DNA from 3 places in the Geodermatophilus sp. SYSU D01045 genome. Region 2 is predicted to be linked to each of the others. Evidence: riboswitches for the same ligand, from Rfam matches in the RefSeq annotation. Region 2 holds a riboswitch; each other region holds the start of a gene.
The links. A riboswitch is a leader RNA that binds a small molecule or an ion and turns the genes downstream of it on or off. The one in region 2 is predicted to bind cyclic di-AMP.
Positions count from the first base shown of each region.

Region 1 (4,271 bases), on a different contig from region 2:
ACGTGCGCATCGACGAGCGGACCGCGTCCTTCCTCGCCCTGGGCCTGGCCCGCGCGTCCGGCCGGCCGGTGCCGGTGCTCACCACCTCCGGGACGGCGACCGCGCACCTGCACGCCGCCGTCCTCGAGGCCGACGTCAGCGGGGTGCCGCTGCTGGCACTCACCGCCGACCGGCCGCCGGAGCTGCGGGCCACCGGCGCCAACCAGACGATCGAGCAGCCCGGCCTGTACGGCGGCGCGGCGCGCTGGGCGGCCGACGTCGGCGTGCCCGAGGCCGGCCGGGAGGCCGCGCAGAACCGCTACTGGCGCTCGGTGGTGTCCCGGGCGCTGCTCGCGGCCACCGGCGTCCTGTCCGGCGACCCCGGGCCGGTGCAGCTGAACCTGGCCTTCCGCGACCCGCTGCTGCCCGAGGAGGAGCCCGGCCCGCCGGCGGGCCCGTGGGCCGGCCGGGACGGCGGGGCGCCGTGGACCGCCGGGGCGCCTTCGCCCGTCGCGACCGTCCCGGTCGGGGACGGCCCGCGCACGCTCGTCGTCGCCGGGGACGGGCCGGACGCCGTCGGCCGGGCGTGGGCGGGCGGCGCCAGCGCGGCGGGCTGGCCGGTGGTCGCCGAGCCGAGCGGCGGGGCGTGGACCGACGGCGCGGTGCGCGGCGGGGCGCTGCTGCTCGGCGTGCCCGGCTGGCTGGACGCGCACCGGCCCGACCGCGTGGTCGTCGTCGGCCGGCCGACGCTGTCCCGGCCGGTCTCGGCGCTGCTGGCCGATCCGCGGGTGCGCGTGGAGACGGTGGTCGCCGGGCCGCGCTGGCCCGACGCCGGCCGCTCGGCGGCCCTGGTCACCCGCGCCGCCCCGCCGGCCGGCCCGCCGTCGGAGCCGGGCTGGGCGGCCGCCTGGCGCTCGGCCGCGGACCGGGTCGGGGGCGCGGTCGACGCCGCCCTGGACGCCGCGCCCGGGCTGACCGCCGCCCGGCTGGCCCGCGACGTCGTCGCCGCGCTGCCGTCCGGGGCGCTGCTGGTCCTCGGGTCCTCGACACCGGTGCGCGACGTCGACCGGCTCGCCGTCCCCCGCGGCGACGTCAGCGTGCTCGCCAACCGCGGCGTCGCCGGCATCGACGGCACGGTGTCCACCGCTGTCGGCGCGGCGTTGGCGCACGGCGGGCCGGCGGTGGCGCTCATGGGCGACCTGACGTTCCTGCACGACCTGCAGGGCCTGCTCGCCGGCGAGGGCGAGCCGCGCCCGGACCTCACCGTGGTCGTGCCCGACAACGACGGCGGCGGGATCTTCGCCCAGCTGGAGCCCGGCCGGCCGGCGTACGCCCGCGACTACCGGCGGGTGTTCGGCACGCCGCACGGGCGCGACCTGGTCGCGGTCGCGGCGTCCCTGGGCTGGGCGGCGACGGCGGTGGCCACGCCGGAGGAGCTCGCCGCCGCGCTGGTGCGCGGCGGGCCCCGGGTGGTCGTCGCCCGCACCGACCAGCGCGCGGAGGCCGACCTCGCGGTCGCCCTGCGGGAGGCCGCGGGCCGCGCCCTGGCCTGAGCGGCCTCGGGAGCGTCGGGTCTCCTGCAGCGACCAGCCGGTCCCGCCGGGCTCACCGGAGAGTGAGACGCACGGCTCCGGAGCCCCTTCCGGACGCCCGTGACGAGCCGGTCCGTCACTCCGTGGCGGTGGCCTTCGTCACGGGATCCGGGCGGTCGCGGCGAGGGCGGCCGCGGGGGCGGGGGCGTGCTCGCCGGGCCGGATCGCGCACCGTGAACAGCGGGTTCCGTTTCTCGGCGCGGCCCGATGCGGTGGTCACGCCGGCGTCACGCCGTACCCCACGAGCCCCAGCCGAACCGCACTGTGACCGCCGTCACGACGACAGTCGACATGACGACACGTAGCGTTTTGGCTGCGCTCAGCGAAGACGGAGCGCGGCGCCGGTCCGCCAAACCCTGCCCACCGGTCGCCCACGCCAACTCCCAGGGCAGGGGTGGGGGACCCACTCTTCCGGCGCGCGACGGCCTACGGGGGCCTGTCGGAGCGCGCCTCGGGGTGAAGCCGCGGACCGCGGCCGGGCACCGATCGCCCGAACCCGACAGCTCACCTCGCCGGCGGTGATCGGGAGATCATCACCATGCCCAAGCACCGCGCACCCCGCTACGTCCGCACCAAGAAGGTCATCGCCAAGGCCCCTGTCGCTGCCGGCGCCGCCGCCGTCGGCCTGGGCGTCCTGAGCTCGCCGGCCTCCGCCTCCACCACCCACGACTGGACCGGCGTCGCCCAGTGCGAGTCCAGTGGCAACTGGAGCATCAACACCGGCAACGGCTACTACGGCGGCCTGCAGTTCAGCCAGTCCACCTGGGCCGCCTTCGGTGGCACCGACCTCGCCCCGCGCGCGGACCTGGCCACCCCGGCCCAGCAGGTCCAGATCGCCGAGGCCGTCCTGGCCGGCCAGGGCATCGGCGCCTGGCCGAGCTGCGGCAAGTTCCTGACCGACGGCACCACCCCGGCCGCTGCCGAGGCCCCGGCCGCGCCCGCCGAGCAGGCCGCCCCGGCCGCCGAGGCCCCGGCCGCTCCGGCCGAGCAGCCGGCCGCCGAGCAGGCCGCTCCGGCCGAGCGGGCCGACCGGGCCGAGCGGGCCGAGGTCACCACCGAGGAGTACACCGTCCGCTGGCGGGACACGGTGGCGAAGATCGCCGCCGCCCACGGCCAGAGCTGGCGCGAGCTCTACGAGCGCAACGCCGACGTCATCGGCGGCAACCCGAACCTGATCTACCCCGGTCAGGTGCTGGCGCTCAGCGGCTCCGCCGTCCCGGCCGAGGCCGCCCCGGCCCCCGCCGCCGAGGCCGCTCCCGCTCCGGCCGCCGAGGCCGCCCCCGCTCCGGTCGCCGAGGCCGCCCCGGCCCCGGTCGCCGCCGCCGGTGAGGCGGCGCCCGCCGCCACCCCGCCGATCGCCGAGGCCGCCCCGCAGGTCGCGCAGTCCTCGGTCGTCGCCGAGATCACGAACACCGCCGGCGCGATCCACGAGGCCGTCCAGGCGGCGGCGAACGCCGTCGTCAGCAACGTCCCGGGCGCCGCGGACATCACCCTCGGCGGCACGCGGGCCAGCGCGGTCGACCCGGACGGCCACCCCTCCGGCAAGGCGCTGGACTACATGGTCATGTCCGACGCCGCCCTCGGCGACGCGATCGCCCAGTACCACGTCGACCACTGGGACGAGCTCGGCGTCGAGTACGTCATCTGGCAGCAGCGCATCCTCACCTCGCCGGACGGCGCCTGGAAGGCGATGGCGGACCGCGGCAGCGCGACCGCGAACCACGTGGACCACGTGCACGTCAACTACGTGGGCTGACCTCCAGCACACCCGACGAGGGCCCCGACCGCGTGCAGCGGCCGGGGCCCTCGTCGTCTCCGGGTCGTGTCCGGGGGAGGAGGACGCCGGCCGGGACCGGCCGCCTCAGCCCTCCAGCGCGGCCTGGAAGGCGGCGAACTTCGACTGCGTCTCGGCCAGCTCGGCCGTCGGGTCGGAGGCGCCGACGATGCCGCAGCCGGCGAACAGCCGGGCCGAGCACGGGTCGTCGTCGACCAGCTGGGCGCAGCGCAGGGCCAGCCCGAACTCGCCGTCCCCGCGGGCGTCGAGCCAGCCCACCGGCCCGGCGTACCGGCCGCGGTCCATGCCCTCCAGCTCCGCGATGACCGCGGCGGCCGCGTCGGGCGGGGTGCCGCAGACGGCGGCGGTCGGGTGCACGGCGTCGACCAGCTCGAGCAGCCCGGCGCGACCGCGGGCGCCGGAGCGGCGCTGGGTGCCGACGACGTCGGTGGCCAGGTGCCGCACGTTCGGCAGCGTCAGCAGCGAGGGCTGCTCCGGCACCGACAGCGCGGTGCAGAACGGGTCGAGCGCCCGCACGAGCGAGTCGACGGCGAGGGCGTGCTCGGCGTGGTCCTTGTCGCTGGCCAGCAGGCCCGCCGCGAGCCGCTCGTCCTCGGCGCCCGCGCCGCGCGGGGCGGTGCCGGCCAGCACCCGCGCCGACAGCTGCCGGCCGGTGCGGCGCAGCAACAGCTCGGGGGTGGCGCCGAGCAGCCCGTCGACGGCGAAGGTCCAGCAGTCGGGGAAGCGGGCGGCCAGCCGGTCGAGCAGGCGGCGGGGGTCCAGCGGCTCGTCGGCGGTGACCAGCAGGTCGCGGGCGAGCACCACCTTGGCGAGGTCGCCGGCGCCGATGCGGGCGACGGCGGCGGACACCGCGCCGCACCACGAGGCGGGGTCGAGCGCGCCGTCGGCGTAGCGCAGCCGGCCCG
Region 1 covers NZ_JBJGZB010000039.1:21,087-25,357, reverse strand. Annotated here, with positions in the region: gene menD (2-succinyl-5-enolpyruvyl-6-hydroxy-3-cyclohexene-1-carboxylic-acid synthase) at 1-1,532, shown strand, start outside; cyclic di-AMP (ydaO/yuaA leader) riboswitch at 1,936-2,105, shown strand; gene ACI798_RS21565 (transglycosylase family protein) at 2,110-3,327, shown strand; gene ACI798_RS21560 (isochorismate synthase) at 3,433-4,271, opposite strand, start outside.
Region 1: linked by a shared signal. The riboswitch ahead of ACI798_RS21565 (transglycosylase family protein) and the one ahead of ACI798_RS03450 (hypothetical protein) in region 2 are both predicted to bind cyclic di-AMP.

Region 2 (4,271 bases):
GGTCCACCCAGTTGTCCAGCGCCGTGAAGAACGGCGTGCCCCCGCCCACCAGGACCGGGTGGGTGACGATCGCGTACTCGTCGACCAGCCCGGCCCGCATGGCCGCCGCGGCGAGGGTGGCGCCGCCGACGTCCATGGGACCGCCGTCCTCGGTCTTGAGTCGGGCGATCTCGGAGACGGCGTCGCCGGTGACCAGGCGGGCGTTCCCGTCGACCGCGCTGATCGTGGAGGAGAACACCACCTTCGGCATGTCCCGCCAGCGGCGGGCGAACTCGATCTGCGCCGGTGTGGCGCCGGGCTGCTGGTCGGCGGTGGGCCAGTGGGAACTCATCCCCTCCCACAGCCTGCGCCCGTACAGCGCCAGGCCCGTCGCCCCCACCCGGTCGGACCACCACTGGAACAGCTCGTCGCTCGGCACGCTCCAGCCGAGGTCGTCACCGGGCGCGGCGATGTAGCCGTCCAGGCTCGCGTTCATGCCGAAGGCGAGTTTCCGCATGGCGTCATGCCTCCCGTGAGTCGGTTCGGCGTACAGACCAGCACGGCGCGGGGAACTGATCGGTCAGGCCACACCGAGGGCCGGCCGCCGCACGGCGTCCCCGCGGCCGTCTCACGACCCGCGGCGCGCCGCGCCTGGCTCGGTGGCGTGACGTGCACTCCCTGTCGCCCCCTGGACGCACGGGTCCAGGTCGGCGGCGGGCGACGGACGAGTCGGCCTGTACGCCGGGTTCTGTCCTCGGGCGCCTCGCGGCCTCCCGATGGGCGGTCATCCATCTAGGCCCGCCGTTGCCGGCGGGCTCGAGCGGTCCACCCGCAGGCTCGGGCGGGCAGCCCTCGAACGCCTGCGCAGGACGGCGTCCGGTCGCCCAGCCGCCGCCCCTTCTCGACCTTGCTCCGGGTGGGGTTTACCGAGCCGCACCGGTCACCCGGTGCGCTGGTGGTCTCTTACACCACCGTTTCACCCTCACCAGCAGCGAACTGCTGGCGGTCTGTTCTCTGTGGCACTGTCCCGCGGGTCACCCCGGGTCGCCGTTAGCGACCACCCTGCCCTGTGGAGCCCGGACGTTCCTCGGCGGCGGGGTCTCCCCCGCCGACGCGACCGCCCGGCCGACTCGTCCGTCGTGCCGACCAGTCTACGGACCCTCTCAGCGGAACTCATGAGTCCGCGCTGCGGGCCCCGGCGGACGCTCCTACGGTGGCTGCGTCCGGCCGGTCGTCACGTCCTCCACCGGGGGAGCCGAGCCGGGTGCCGCCGAGTCACGGCCACCGCGGGTGGCCGCGAGCCGGGGACCCACCGCACCACCGGGGTGAGTCCCACCTCCCGAGCCCCGGGAGGGGGTAGGGCGCAGATCCCCGCCCGAACCCGTCAGCTGACCCGGTAGGCGGCCACGGGAGAACGGAGAACCACCACGGGGTGCGCCGACGGCGCCTGCCCCGGCGTGCCCCGCCCCCTGCGACGAGCGCCGCGACCCGCCCACCTCCGCCGGTCGCCGCCCTCCACGGACCGGAACCGACCGCCCTGGCGTCGGCCTGCCCTCCAGCAGTCGCCCGCCGCCCGGCCGCGCGCCGGCCCGTCCCGCAGGTCCCCCTCACGCGACGGGTGACCGCCGAGCCACGGACGGCGCCGCGCGACACCGACGTCAGGAGCTCTCCTCGTCATGCCCTCCAGCAGCAAGCGCACGATCCGCCGCACCCTCACCGCCGGCGCCCTCGCCGTCGCCTTCGGGCTCACCGGCCAGTCGGCGGCCCAGGCCGACTGGGACGGTCCCCGCCGCGACCGGTCGGACAGCTGGTCCCAGGACCGGGGAGGAGCCGCGGCGCCCGCGGCCCCCGCCGCACCGGCCGCGGCCCCCGCCGCACCGGCCGCGGCCCCCGCCGCCGCGGCGGCGGTGTCCACGAACCTCACCGGCAGGCCGACCGCCTCCTCGACCTCCTACAGCGCCTGGGCGGCGCACGTCCGCCCGGTCGTCGCCGAGGTCGCGCAGCGGTTCGGGGTGTCCACCGTGCTGACCCGCCCCGGGCACTCCCCCACCCAGCAGCTCGCCGCGGACTTCATGGTCTACGCCGACTCCGCCAAGGGGAACGCCGTCGCCCAGTACGTCGTCGACAACGCCTCGCGCCTCGGCGTCGACTACGTCATCTGGAGGCAGCGGATCCTCGTGATCGGGAGCGGCGGCTGGCGGGCGATGGAGGACCGCGGGTCCCCCACGGCCAACCACATGGACCACGTCCACGTGAGCTTCAACCCCTGACCGCCCCGGACGCGGCCCCGGGAGCTCCCCGGGGCCGCGTCCGGCGTCAGCCGGCGTACAACGCGAAGCCGGCCACCCGCCGGCCGTCGACGACCGGGGTCGCCATGTCGACCTGTCGCCGTGCCTGCTCCTCGACCGGGTCGGCCGACAGCGCCTCCAGGTAGCGGCGGTGCTCGGCCAGCGAGGCCACCGCCCGGTCGACGACGTCGGTCACGTCGACGGTGTGCGTGACCCCCACCGGCGTGGAGACGGCGGTCCAGCGCACCCCGCGCCACGGTTCCGGGTCGGCGAGCTCGGCGAAGATCCACTCGTTGGCCGCGTCGCCGACGGCGTCGACCACCGCCCGGCCCAGCACCCGGTGGTCGGCGCTGTTCCAGTAGCCGAGCGCGGAGCCGGGCGGCGTCCACGTGTCGCCGAAGTGCAGCGTCACCACGAGGTCGGGCCGGTGACGCCGGATCGCCGCCGCGATCGCCCGCCGCAGGTCCAGCCCCTCGGTCAGCCGGCCGTCGGGGTGGCCGAGGAACTCGACCACCGACACGCCGACCACCGCCGCCGCGGCCCGCTGCTCGCGCTCGCGCAGCGGCCCGGCGGCCTCCGGCGGCAGCCCGGCGATGCCGGCCTCGCCGCTGGTGGCCATCACGTACCGGACGTCGCGCCCGGCCGCCGTCCACGCCGCGACGGCGGCCGCGCAGCCGTACTCCACGTCGTCGGGGTGGGCGACGACGACCAGGGCGCGCTGCCAGTCCTCGGGGAACGCCTCCGCCATGCGGGCAGTCTGCCGGGCTCAGCGCCGGCGTCGGCCGGGGGCGCGGCCGCTGACGCCCCGGTGTCCCCGGGCCACGCGCAGCGCTGCGGCGATCATCGGCGCCTGCAGCGGCAGCCGGACCGCCGCCGCGGCCACCAGCGCAGGCCGCCCGCGCGCCACCCGGAAGTGGTGCAGGTGGGCCGGCACGAACGCGGCCAGCAGCACGGCCGCGGCCCATCCCCCGGCCCGGCGGCTCGCCGGCGCGGCCAGCAGTGCCGCGGTGCCGACCTCGGCGACCCCGCTGCCGAGCACCCAGGCGCGGGCGTCGCCGAGCTCGGGCGGGACCAGCCACTCGAACGTCCGCGGCCGCACGAGGTGCAGCACGCCGGAGCCGCCGAGGGCGGCGGCCAGCCAGGTCGCCGGGGCCGGGGGTCGCATGCGCCGACCGTAGGCTGGCGCTCCGTGACGGCCGCCGACCTCCTGATCGCGGCCGCGGTGGCCCTGGGCGCGGGAGCGGTCAACTCGATCGCCGGCGGCGGGTCGCTGATCCTCTTCCCCACCCTGGTCGGGCTGGGCCTGGGGACGGTGGCGGCCAACGTCACCAACTCGGTCGCGCAGTGGCCCGGCTACCTCGGCGGGATGGCCGGGTTCCGCCGCGAGTACGCCGGCCAGCGCGGGCGGCTGGTCCGGCTGGGCGCCGTCTCCGCGCTGGGCGGCGTCGCCGGCAGCGTGCTGCTGCTGACCACCCCGAGCGAGGCCTTCGACGTCGTCGTGCCCGTGCTCGTGCTGCTGGCCAGCCTGCTGCTGGCGGTGCAGCCGCTGCTCACCCGCCGGCTGCGCGACCGCGACGACGGCGCCGCCCGCGACCCGTGGTGGCTGTACCTCGCGCTGTTCCTCGCCACCGTCTACGGCGGCTACTTCGGCGGCGCGCTCGGCGTCATCCTCGTCGGGGTCCTCGGGACGGCGCTGCACCGGCTGCCGCTGGCCAACGCGCTCAAGTCCGCGCTGTCCGCGGTGACGGCGACGGTCACGCTGGTCGTGTTCGGTGTCTTCGGGCCGGTCGCCTGGCAGGTGGTCGCCGTCGCGGCGCCGGCCAGCCTGGTCGGCGGGTTCCTCGGCGCCCGGGTCGCCAGCCGCATCCCCGCGACGCCGCTGCGGGTGCTGATCGTCGTCTTCGGCGTCGCGGTGTCGGTCTACCTCTTCACGCGGATCTGAGCGTCACTCACCGCCGCGGCCGGGCTCGCCGATGGCGATCATCGCCTCGACGGCGCGGCGGG
Region 2 covers NZ_JBJGZB010000003.1:50,999-55,269, reverse strand. Annotated here, with positions in the region: gene ACI798_RS03460 (dihydrofolate reductase family protein) at 1-496, opposite strand, end outside; RNA gene rnpB (RNase P RNA component class A) at 701-1,112, opposite strand; cyclic di-AMP (ydaO/yuaA leader) riboswitch at 1,238-1,397, shown strand; gene ACI798_RS03450 (hypothetical protein) at 1,656-2,249, shown strand; gene ACI798_RS03445 (PIG-L deacetylase family protein) at 2,296-3,015, opposite strand; gene ACI798_RS03440 (DoxX family protein) at 3,034-3,432, opposite strand; gene ACI798_RS03435 (sulfite exporter TauE/SafE family protein) at 3,457-4,209, shown strand; gene nadA (quinolinate synthase NadA) at 4,213-4,271, opposite strand, start outside.

Region 3 (4,271 bases), on a different contig from region 2:
CGAGCTGGTCGACTGGCGGCGCGCCGACGCCGACCTCAACTACCGGCGGTTCTTCGCCATCAACACCCTCGCCGGGCTGCGCGTGGAGGACCCGGAGGTCTTCCGCGCCACGCACGAGCTGGTGCTGCGCATGGTCTCCGACGGCGCCGTCGACGGGCTGCGGATCGACCACCCCGACGGCCTGGCCGACCCGAAGGGCTACCTGGACCGGCTGGCCGACGCGTCGGGCGGCCGGTGGACGGTGGTCGAGAAGATCCTCGAGCCCGGCGAGGACCTGCCGGAGAGCTGGCGGGCGGCCGGCACCACCGGCTACGACGCGCTGGCCGAGGTCGACGACGTCCTGGTCGACCCGGCGGGCGAGGCGGCGCTGACCGCGCTGGACACCGAGCTGTCCGGCCGGGCGGTCGACTACGGGCAGCTGGTGCACGACTGCAAGCGCGAGGTCACCGACGGGATCCTCGGCTCCGAGGTCGCCCGGCTGGTCCGGGTGATCGGCGAGCTGCCGGGCGTCGACGTCGACACGGAGGAGGAGGCGCTGGCCGAGCTGCTGGCCTCCTTCTCGGTCTACCGCACCTACCTGCCCGACGGCCGCGAGCACCTCGACGCCGCGGTGGGCGACGTCCGCGACCGCCGGCCCGACCTGGTCGCCGCGGTGGACGCGCTGCACCCGGTGCTGGCGCAGGCCGGCACCGAGGCGGCCACCCGGTTCGAGCAGACCAGCGGCCCGGTGATGGCCAAAGGCGTCGAGGACAGCGCCTACTACCGCTGGGCGCGGTTCGTGGTGCTCAACGAGGTCGGCGGCGACCCGGCGCGCTTCGGCAGCACCCCGGAGGAGTTCCACGAGGCACAGGCGCGGCGGCTGGAGCGCAAGCCGGAGTCGATGACGACGCTCACCACGCACGACACCAAGCGCAGCGAGGACACCCGGGCCCGCCTGGCCGTCCTCGCCGAGGTGCCGACCGAGTGGGCGGACCTGGTCCGCGGCTGGCTGTCCCGCCACCCGCTGCCCGACCGGCCGCTGGCCCACCTCGTGTGGCAGAACCTGGTCGGCGCCTGGCCGCTGTCCCGCGAGCGGGCGCACGCCTACGCCGAGAAGGCCGCCCGCGAGGCCGGGCAGTCGACGACGTGGACCGACGTCGACGAGGCGTTCGAGGCGCAGCTGCACGCGATGGTCGACGCCGCCTTCGACGACGCGGCCACGAACCGCGAGATCGAGGCGTTCGTCGCACGGATCGCCCCGGCCGGCCGGTCCAACGGGCTGGCGCAGAAGCTGCTGCAGCTGACGATGCCCGGCGTCCCGGACGTCTACCAGGGCACCGAGCTCTGGGACCACTCGCTCGTCGACCCCGACAACCGCCGCCCGGTCGACTACGACGAGCGGCGCGCGCTGCTGGCCCGGCTCGACGGCGGGGAGGTGCCCGAGGTCGACGAGACCGGCGCGGCCAAGCTGCTCGTCGTCTCGCGGGCGCTGCGGCTGCGGCGGGACGCCCCCGGGCTGTTCACCGGCTACACCCCGGTGGCCGCCACCGGGTCGGCCGCGCAACACGTCGTCGCCTTCGACCGTGGGTCCGGAGAGCAGGGCGGCGCGGTGACCGTGGCGACCCGACTGCCGGTCGCGCTGGCCGCCACCGGCTGGGGCGACACCGCGCTGACGCTGCCGACCGGCGCCTGGCGCGACGTGCTCACCGGCACGCGCGTCGTCTCCGACGCCGGCGGCGCGCCCGTCGGCGAACTGCTGGCCCGGCTGCCGGTGACCCTGCTCGTCCGGGAATGAGACGGAGGTCACGGCGGCGCCGGCCGGCGCCGCCGTGACCTGCACCTCCCCCGGCCGCCGGGCGCGGGCCACCGCGGGGGACGCCGGGCGACACGCCGTGACGGGTGGGGCGGGTGTGCCGTCTCGTGATGCGGCCGTTACGTTTGCTCCCGCACGCAGGCCAATGACTGCCGCGTGCCGGAGCCGGTCCGCCGAACCCCGTCCGCCGGGCTCCGTTCCTCTGCACAGCCAGGACGGGGGTGGGGGACCCACTTCGGCGCCTGCACCGCGGTCACGGGGGGACCGGACGCAGCGCCTCGGGGTGAAGCCGCACGTCGTGCGGCCGGGGCACCGATCGCTCCGAACCCGACAGCTCACCTCGCAGGCGGCGGATCGGAGATCCCCCATGCGCACGTCCACGTCCCTGCTCCGCCGTGCCCTCGTGACGACCGGCGTGGCCGCGGCCGCGATCGGCGTCGCCGCCGGCCCGGCCTCGGCCGCCGCCCCCAACGACTGGGACGCCGTCGCCCAGTGCGAGTCCAGCGGCAACTGGAGCATCAACACCGGCAACGGCTACTACGGCGGGCTGCAGTTCAGCCAGTCCACCTGGGCCGCCTACGGCGGCACCGAGTACGCCGCCCGCGCCGACCAGGCCACCAAGGCGCAGCAGATCGCCGTCGCCGAGCGCACGCTCGACGCCCAGGGCCCGGGTGCCTGGCCCACCTGCGGGAAGAGCCTCGACCCGTCGGCCCCGGAGGCCGGCACGGCGGCCGCCGCGCCCGCCCCCGAGCCCGCCGCCGCGCCTGCGGCGGCCGAGCCGGACACGGCCTCCCGGGCCGGCGAGTCCGCCGCCGGCGCCTCCGGCGGCTCGTACACCGTCCGGTCCGGCGACACGCTGGGCAAGATCGCCCGAGACCAGGGCGTCGACGGCGGCTGGAAGGCGCTCTACGCCGCCAACAGCGGCACGGTCAGCGACCCGAACCGGATCTACGTCGGCCAGGAGCTGAAGCTGGCGTGACCCGGGGCGGCAGCCGGGGGACCCGCTCCCCCGGCTGCCGCTCGCGGTTGACCGGGCCCGCAGCGGGCAAGAGGGACCGGTCAGCCGCGCTACCGCTGGGAGGCCCCCGCATGTCCGCACCCGTCGAGTTCGCCGTCTGGGCGCCCGTGCCCGAGCGCGTGCGCCTGCAGGTCGACGGCACGGTGCACGACATGCGCCGCGACGACGACGGCTGGTGGCGGGCCGAGGTCGAGGCCGGCCCGGAGTCCGACTACGGCTACCTGCTCGGCGACGACGACACCCCCCGCCCGGACCCGCGCTCGCGCCGGCAGCCCGACGGCGTGCACGGGCCGTCCCGCCGGTTCGACCCGTCGGCGTACGCGTGGGGCGACACCGCCTGGACCGGGCGCCCACTGGCCGGCGGCGTCGTCTACGAGCTGCACGTCGGCACGTTCACGCCCGAGGGCACCCTCGACTCGGCCATCGACCGGCTGGGCCACCTCGTCGACCTCGGCGTCGACTTCGTCGAGCTGCTGCCGGTCAACGGCTTCGACGGCACGCACAACTGGGGCTACGACGGCGTGCTCTGGTACACGGTGCAGGAGAGCTACGGCGGGCCCGCGGCCTACCAGCGGTTCGTCGACGCCTGCCACCAGCGCGGGATCGGCGTGATCCAGGACGTCGTCTACAACCACCTCGGCCCGTCGGGGAACTACCTGCCGCTGTTCATGCCGGTCTTCTCCGAGGGCGGCGCGAACACCTGGGGCGAGTCGGTCAACCTGTCCGGGCCGGACTCCGACGAGGTCCGCCGCTACGTCCTCGACAACGCCCTGATGTGGCTGCGCGACATGCACGTCGACGGGCTGCGGCTGGACGCCGTCCACGCGCTGGTCGACGAGCGCGCCACCCACGTGCTCGAGGAGATGGCCCAGGAGGTCGACCGGCTCTCGGTCGCCGTCGGCCGGCCGCTCACGCTGATCGCCGAGAGCGACCTCAACGACCCCCGCATGGTCACCCCGCGGGTGGCCGGGGGCACCGGCATCGCCGCCCAGTGGAGCGACGACTTCCACCACGCCCTGCACGCCGTCCTGACCGGCGAGGGCCAGGGCTACTACGGCGACTTCGCCGAGGCCGGCCTCGCCGGGCTGGCCAAGACCCTCACCGGCGCCTACTTCCACGACGGCACGTGGTCGAGCTTCCGCCGCCGCTCCCACGGCCGGCCGGTGGACACCGCCCGGCTGCCGGGCTGGAGGTTCCTGGGCTACCTGCAGGACCACGACCAGATCGGCAACCGCGCGATCGGCGACCGCGTCTCGGCGACGCTGTCCCCCGGCCTGCTCGCCGTCGGCGCGACCCTGGTGCTGACCAGCCCGTTCACGCCGATGCTGTTCATGGGCGAGGAGTGGGGCGCCTCGACGCCGTGGCAGTTCTTCACCAGCCACACCGACCCCGACATCGGCCGGGCGACGGCGGAGGGCCGCAAGAGCGAGTTCGCCGAGCACGGCTGGGACGCCGACGAGG
Region 3 covers NZ_JBJGZB010000002.1:282,993-287,263, reverse strand. Annotated here, with positions in the region: gene treY (malto-oligosyltrehalose synthase) at 1-1,774, shown strand, start outside; cyclic di-AMP (ydaO/yuaA leader) riboswitch at 2,022-2,156, shown strand; gene ACI798_RS03145 (transglycosylase family protein) at 2,160-2,771, shown strand; gene treZ (malto-oligosyltrehalose trehalohydrolase) at 2,882-4,271, shown strand, end outside.
Region 3: linked by a shared signal. The riboswitch ahead of ACI798_RS03145 (transglycosylase family protein) and the one ahead of ACI798_RS03450 (hypothetical protein) in region 2 are both predicted to bind cyclic di-AMP.